2 regions of the Bacillus sp. NP247 genome follow, and region 2 is predicted to be linked to the other one. Evidence: riboswitches for the same ligand, from Rfam matches in the RefSeq annotation. Region 2 holds a riboswitch; the other holds the start of a gene.
What was found. Region 2 has a riboswitch for preQ1 ahead of KPL75_RS22110 (QueT transporter family protein). Riboswitches for the same ligand answer to the same signal wherever they lie in the genome.
Positions count from the first base shown of each region.

Region 1: another riboswitch for preQ1. It lies ahead of queC (7-cyano-7-deazaguanine synthase QueC); the one in region 2 lies ahead of KPL75_RS22110 (QueT transporter family protein).

Region 1 covers NZ_CP076653.1:3,992,361-3,995,789, reverse strand. The annotation lists gene queF (preQ(1) synthase) at 1-155, opposite strand, end outside; gene queE (7-carboxy-7-deazaguanine synthase QueE) at 174-890, opposite strand; gene queD (6-carboxytetrahydropterin synthase QueD) at 883-1,374, opposite strand; gene queC (7-cyano-7-deazaguanine synthase QueC) at 1,374-2,036, opposite strand; PreQ1 riboswitch class I at 2,130-2,173, opposite strand; gene KPL75_RS20785 (ATP-binding protein) at 2,381-3,429, shown strand, end outside.
Region 2 covers NZ_CP076653.1:4,241,636-4,245,064, forward strand. The annotation lists gene KPL75_RS22095 (DMT family transporter) at 1-181, opposite strand, end outside; gene KPL75_RS22100 (reverse transcriptase-like protein) at 195-581, opposite strand; gene KPL75_RS22105 (aldose 1-epimerase family protein) at 728-1,600, opposite strand; PreQ1 riboswitch class I at 1,824-1,868, shown strand; gene KPL75_RS22110 (QueT transporter family protein) at 1,875-2,360, shown strand; gene KPL75_RS22115 (ribonuclease H family protein) at 2,632-3,291, shown strand; gene KPL75_RS22120 (zinc-finger domain-containing protein) at 3,304-3,429, shown strand, end outside.

The DNA.
Region 1 (3,429 bases), 250 kb from region 2:
AATTCAGGACAATTGAATTTTACAAAGTAATCACGGTTTGGATGGTTATTATCAAATACCTCCAAAATTTTCGGGCTATATTCAAATAAATATTTTGTATTTTGATTTCCTAGTAATGTTACATCTTTTAAATCTTCGTCTAATCTTCCTGCCATTTTAAACATCCCTTCTCGTTATACACCTCGTTTATTTCCCCATACTAACGCATGAAGCTGCGGCAATACTTTCGCGTCATTCATCTCTTTACAGTTAACAGCTTTTTCAATAAGCCACTCATACTTATCTAATAATTTTTTAATAAGCATTGCATCATCCACTGTTTTCGTATCATCGTTCCCTACTTGTAAGAAAAATGGTACATCTGGATAACGTTCGTGCATCTTAACTGCATATTCAAAATCTTGATCATCGAATACTACTACTTTTAGACTAATATCTTTTCCTGCTAGTTTCTGAATTACAGAATCTAACATCTGAAAATCTGTTTTCATTGTTGAACTTGGTGGTTTTGGCGAAATCGTTACCTCATCAATTTGAAGTAACCAATCCTGCCATTTACTCCCTTGTGTTTCTATCGCCGTTCGCATCCCATTCTCTTTTAATATAGAAAGAAGCGACTCAATATTTTTCAATAAAACAGGATTTCCACCCGAAATCGTAACATGAGAGAAATTTTCTCCTCCAATTTCAACAAGCTCATTCCAAATGTCTTCCGCTGGCATTTGTCTAATTTGATCTTTGGCTGATCCATCCCACGTAAAAGCAGAATCACACCAAGCACAGCTATAGTCACAGCCAGCAGTTCGAATAAACATAGTCTTTTGCCCGACAACCATACCTTCTCCTTGAATAGTCGGACCGAATATTTCTAAGACAGGGATTTTACTCATCGAGCATCCACTCCCGTCTTACTTCCGCATAACTAGTCGGCGTCTCAAATAGACGAACGAATTCAACACGAGCTCCTTTATATTCGTTCACACGATTATCTTTCGTTAATGCTTCTGCCATCTTTTCATAAATCCAAACGACCATATTTTCAGCAGTCGTATTCATCGCTGGTAATGTTTCATTTAAATAACGATGATCTAAATAAATTTCTATTTCATTTTTCCAAATCTCTTTTATATCTCCAAAGTCAATTGCAAGGCCTATTTCATTCACATATCCGCTAATTCCAAATACGACTTTATATGTGTGGCCATGTAAGTTTTTACATTTCCCTTCATAACAGTGTAAATGGTGTGCTGCATCAAATGTAAATTCCTTGCTGACCATTACTCTTTTATTATGATATTTGAGTTGTTTACGCTGAATATCCTCGTCCATTTTTTGCAAATTTTCTACGATGCGAAATCCAAAGAAATTATCCATTAGTTGTTCGCCCCTTCGCGTTCTTGTAAGTACGTATCTAATCCTGCTTTACGAAGTTGACATGCTGGACATTCACCGCAACCATCACCAATGATTCCGTTATAACATGTTAATGTTTTTTCTCTAACAAACTCGAATGCTCCAAGTTCATCAGATAATTTCCACGTCTCCGCTTTATCAATCCACATAAGTGGCGTATGAATGACAAACGGATAATCCATAGATAAATTTAATGTAACGTTTAACGATTTCACAAACACGTCACGGCAATCTGGATAACCACTAAAATCAGTTTCACATACACCCGTTACAATATGACGTGCTCCAACTTGTTTTGCTAATACAGCAGCAAATGATAAGAATAGTAAATTTCGTCCATCTACAAATGTCGATGGCAATTCACCGTCTTCATGTGTAATCTCCATATCCGTTCTCGTTAACGCATTTGGAGCAAGTTGATTTAATAGACTCATATCTAGTATCGTATGTTTAATACCTAGCTCTTTCGCAATTTCTGCTGCACAATCAATTTCTAACTTATGACGTTGATTGTAGTTAAACGTTACAGCTTCCACTTCTGCGAACTGCTCTATCGCCCAAAATAAACATGTTGTACTATCTTGTCCACCACTAAAAACAACAACTGCTTTTTCTTTTTTCATTTCACTCATTCTCCTTCTCTATTACGAATAAGAAGAAAGAACGTTCTTGAACTGTCACAATAAAAAAACAAAACAATACCTAAGGATATTGTTGTTTCCATAGTTTTTTATAGAGGGAGTTCGCGAACCTCTCCCATGCAGTGCATGGAATTTCTTCTTTCATTGACAAAGCTTATTGTAACATATTGTATACTACCATAAAAAATTTCTGATTTTTCCGCTATTTCGCATTTCATTTCTTTCATTTTATAGTATGATTAATTTAATGTTAGAAGAGAGGAGGCATCCCACTGGAACTCTTTATTATTTACCTCTTTTTAAATATATTATCTATTCTCGTTACAATGCTCGTATATCATTTATTTTGGAATCAGAAAGGGAAACGATCTCCTAAATTAAATTCAGTTATATTTATTGTATTGTGTTGCCTCGCTACCATACTATGTATCACTTTTGCAGCAAAAACAAATAATGGTTTTCAGTTCGACATGCGACATATCGTATTAATTGTCGGTACGTTAACGGGAGGGCCTATTGCTGGTGGTTCTATTTTAGCTGTATTAAACATTTATCGCTTTTTATTGGGAGGAATAGGTGCGTTTCCATCCTTTATCGCTTCTATTCTCCTATTTATTGTTCTACTATTAACATACAAATTTTTTAATCGAAGTTCTAATCATATAAAAATAACACTTGCTATTTTTTACAGTCTTACTTATGGATTTGGTTGGATACCATTTTTCCTTGCAAGTGTTACAAATGATGCAGATTATATACCACATATCATTGTGTACGAACTATGTACGATGATTGGCACGATCCTTATTTTATATTTACTACACATATTACAAATGCAAGTTCGTCTCCAAAATGAACTTATGAACGCTGAGAAATTTCATTTAATCGGCGAAATGGCAGCTTCCATCTCTCATGAAATTCGTAATCCTTTAACTTCAACGAAAGGATTTTTGCAACTTTTACAGTCAGATACGTGCTCTGAGAAGGAACGAAAATTATATATCGACATAGCCATTAATGGGATCGAACAAGCAAATCATGTTCTTACAGATTACTTAACTTTTGCAAAACCGAGTATTGAAAAAGAACAACAATTACAAGTAGAGGATGAGTTACTTCATGCGTTATCTTTAATTACACCTCTTGCCAATTTAACAAATGTTCGTATACATTACATAAAACAAAGTACATCTTTCTTTATAGCTGGTGAAAGACAAAAGCTGAACCAATGCTTATTAAATATTTTTAAAAACTGTATTGAGGCTATGCCTACAGGTGGTGACCTTATTCTTACATTAGTTCCAGACCATAAGCATATACAATTGTATATAAAAGATACAGGCGTTGGTATGGATCCAGAACAAGTAAAACGCCT
Region 2 (3,429 bases):
AAGATTTTTTTGAGAAAATCATTTGAACGAATAATAAAATAATTCCAGCGAATAAAAAGCGAATACCATTAAAAGTAAATGGACCAACGAAAGACATAGCATTTTGAACGACAACAAACGTAGCTCCCCAAATAAAAGAGACAAATAATAAAGCAAGAGGAGCAATCCAATCTTTTTTCACACTCATACCCCCGTTAATTTTGTAAGATAGCTTTTCTAGCTAATTCATCAGCGACTTTATTTTGACTACTTGGAATCCACTTAATAAAAAAGAGATCGAAACTTTTTATATACTGCAGTGCTTCTTCTAGAAGCGGTGCAAACATTTTATTTTTTGCGTATTCTTTTTCAACAGCCCGCTCGACAAGTTGCGAATCTGTACGAAAAGAGACAATGTTATAATTATGCTCCATGCAATATTTTAATGCTGCAAGTAAAGCGTGGTATTCTGCTTCATGATTGGACATTGTCCCAAGGGGCAGTGATAATTGTACAGCTGGTTGAACCCCTTTAATAAACACTCCTGCACCAGAAGGACCAGGATTTCCTTTTGATGCACCATCAATATATACTTCAATCAAAATGAGAAACCTCCAAATTATAAGATTATCCCCTACTTATATGTTTCCTTGAAGTAGGGGATAGAGTACTTATCCCGCGTTAGCACCCGATTGGTGTGGCTAATAATCAGTGAGGATGAACACCCCCCACTGATTAAAGTTTCACTTTATCCAATTGTAATGCTATAACGACATGTAAATGTTTCATTCGCTTGTAACGATTGAATTCCTTTTTTTTCCTTAAAATCTTTTGCTGGATTTATTTCATCAGCAATCCCGTACCAAGGTTCAATACATAAGAAAGGTGCGTTCTCGCCTGGTGTCCATACACCGACAAATGGGAAGCCGTCAAATTCTACTTTTACAAATTTATTATGTTTATGAGAACGAATAGAGATTTCATTCGTATTCATATTTTCAAAAATAAGCGCATCATTTTTGAATAAATCGTATGTAAGTGGTAATTCATTCGTATTTTCAGCGATTAATTGCTTTTTACTTGAAAGGTAAGGTCCTTCTAATACGTTTGTTTCTAAGCGTTCAGAACCATTAAATGATAAATGATAATCTGTAAATGATTCGCCCTCTAATAAGGGGAAGTTGAAACCAGGGTGTGCTCCGATTGAGAAGAACATCTCTTTTGAAGTAGGATTATTTACTTCATATGTAACATGTATATTTTGTTCGTCTACTTCATAAGAAACGAGTAATTCAAATTCGTATGGGTATTTTTTTAATGTTTCTTCATTACCAGTAACAATATAAGTGATATTCGTTTCACTTTGTTCTTTTACAGAGAATGTAAGATCACGAGCAAAGCCGTGTTGTGTTAAAGAATATGGTTTACCATCTACGTAGTATGTATTATCTACTAATCGGCCGACAATTGGGAATAAAATTGGTGCGCGGCGTCCCCAATAAGTAGAATCGCCTTGCCATAAGTATTCAGTGTTATCTGCTTTTAAGCGAACGCTTTGTAATTCTGCACCTTTGTCAGAAATGGAAACGATCACTTTTTCATTTTGAATTGTTGCTGTCATGAAGTGAAACCTCCTAAATCTTTCATATGTTTTATCCAGTAGTAACTGTCCGTAAAAACCCGATTGGTGCGGGCTAATAATCAGTGGGGAATGGACAAAACTTCCGCTGATTAAAGTTTCACTTTATTATACGTTGTCTAAAAGAAAAAAGGTAGTAAATGATAGGAATCTATTGACGAAAGAGCGCCTATTGCGTAAAATATAATCTTGTTGCTTAAAAATGAATAACGTGGTTCGAAACCATCCCACGTAAAAAAACTAAGGAGATTTTGTCATGAATATAAGAACATTAGTCGGTAATGGTATTTTAGCGGCATTATATATTGCTGTTTCTATGCTTATTCAGCCATTTGGCTTTACGAGTGTACAGTTTCGTATTTCAGAGATGTTTAATCATCTCGTTGTATTCAATAAGAAAGCAATTTACGGGATTGTATTAGGTGTATTTTTAACGAATCTCTTTTTCTCACCTATGATCGCTTATGATTTAGTATTTGGAGTAGGGCAATCAATTCTTGCACTACTTGCAACTATTATTTCTATGCGCTTCATTAAAGGTGTTTGGGCTCGTATGATTTTTAATACAGTTATTTTTACAATTACAATGTTTATGATAGCAATTGAACTTCATCTTGCATTTGATCTGCCATTTTTATTGACATGGCTAACTTGTGCAGTTGGTGAATTTGTTGTAATGGCAATTGGTATGCCTGTAATGTACTGGATTAATAAGCGAGTGCAATTTGAAAGATTTATGTAATAAATGAAAGAGCCGTCCTTGTTTAGGATGGCTCTTTTTGTATGTGATTATATTGAATATAATGCTGTGACTCTTGATAAAATATAATAAAATAAAGTGAAACTTTAATCAGTGGGGGGGACCCCACTGATTATTAGTTGAACCAATCGGGCATTTACGGACAGTTGATCTTCCACCTAACTTCTTCGCTTTCGTTAAATTTTAAGGTGGGAGTCTTACTGACCGTTAATGCGGGATAAATATAAAAAGTCTTATAAAAGGGGAATCTAGTATGAAATATAAGATACATTGGTTGTATAAAACGAAGCGTGGTTTACAAACGGAATTAACAACAGATTATATGAACATAGAAGAAGTGCTTCAATTTGCGGAGGATTTTGAGAAAACAGGCAGGGTGAAAGAACTTTTATTTTACGATGAAATGGATGCAGAATGGTCATTAAAAGAAATGAAAAAACTGAGTAAGCAAGTGGAGGAAGATCTTCAAGAAATTCAAGTTTATTTTGATGGTGGCTATGATGTGCAGACGAAAGAAGCTGGGGTGGGCATATGTGTATACTACAAAAAAGGAAATACAAATTATCGAATTCGTCGCAATGCATACATAGAAGGCATATATGATAATAACGAAGCGGAGTATGCCGCATTATTATACGGGATGAATACACTCGAGGAATTAGGAATTAAGTATGAAGCAGTTACACTTCGTGGAGATTCTCAAGTTGTACTGCAACAACTAGCTGGTGAATGGCCTTGCTATGATGAGCATTTAAATCATTACTTAGATCAAATTGAACAAAAAGCGAAGCAAATGAAATTAAAGCTTGTTTGTGAACCGATATCTAGAAAACAAAATAAAGAGGCACATCAATTAGCAGCGCAAGCATTAGAAGGGACGACAATTGATAGTCATAAAGAAATAACCGAATAGAGAGGTGCACACGTGAAGAAGAAGCAACTCATTACAGAGGTAAATGACTTATTAGAAACGTATTGCGGAGGGTGTTTCCTGCAGGAACATAATCGGAAAAATCATAGTAAATACTATGCCCATTCTTTTTGTATACGG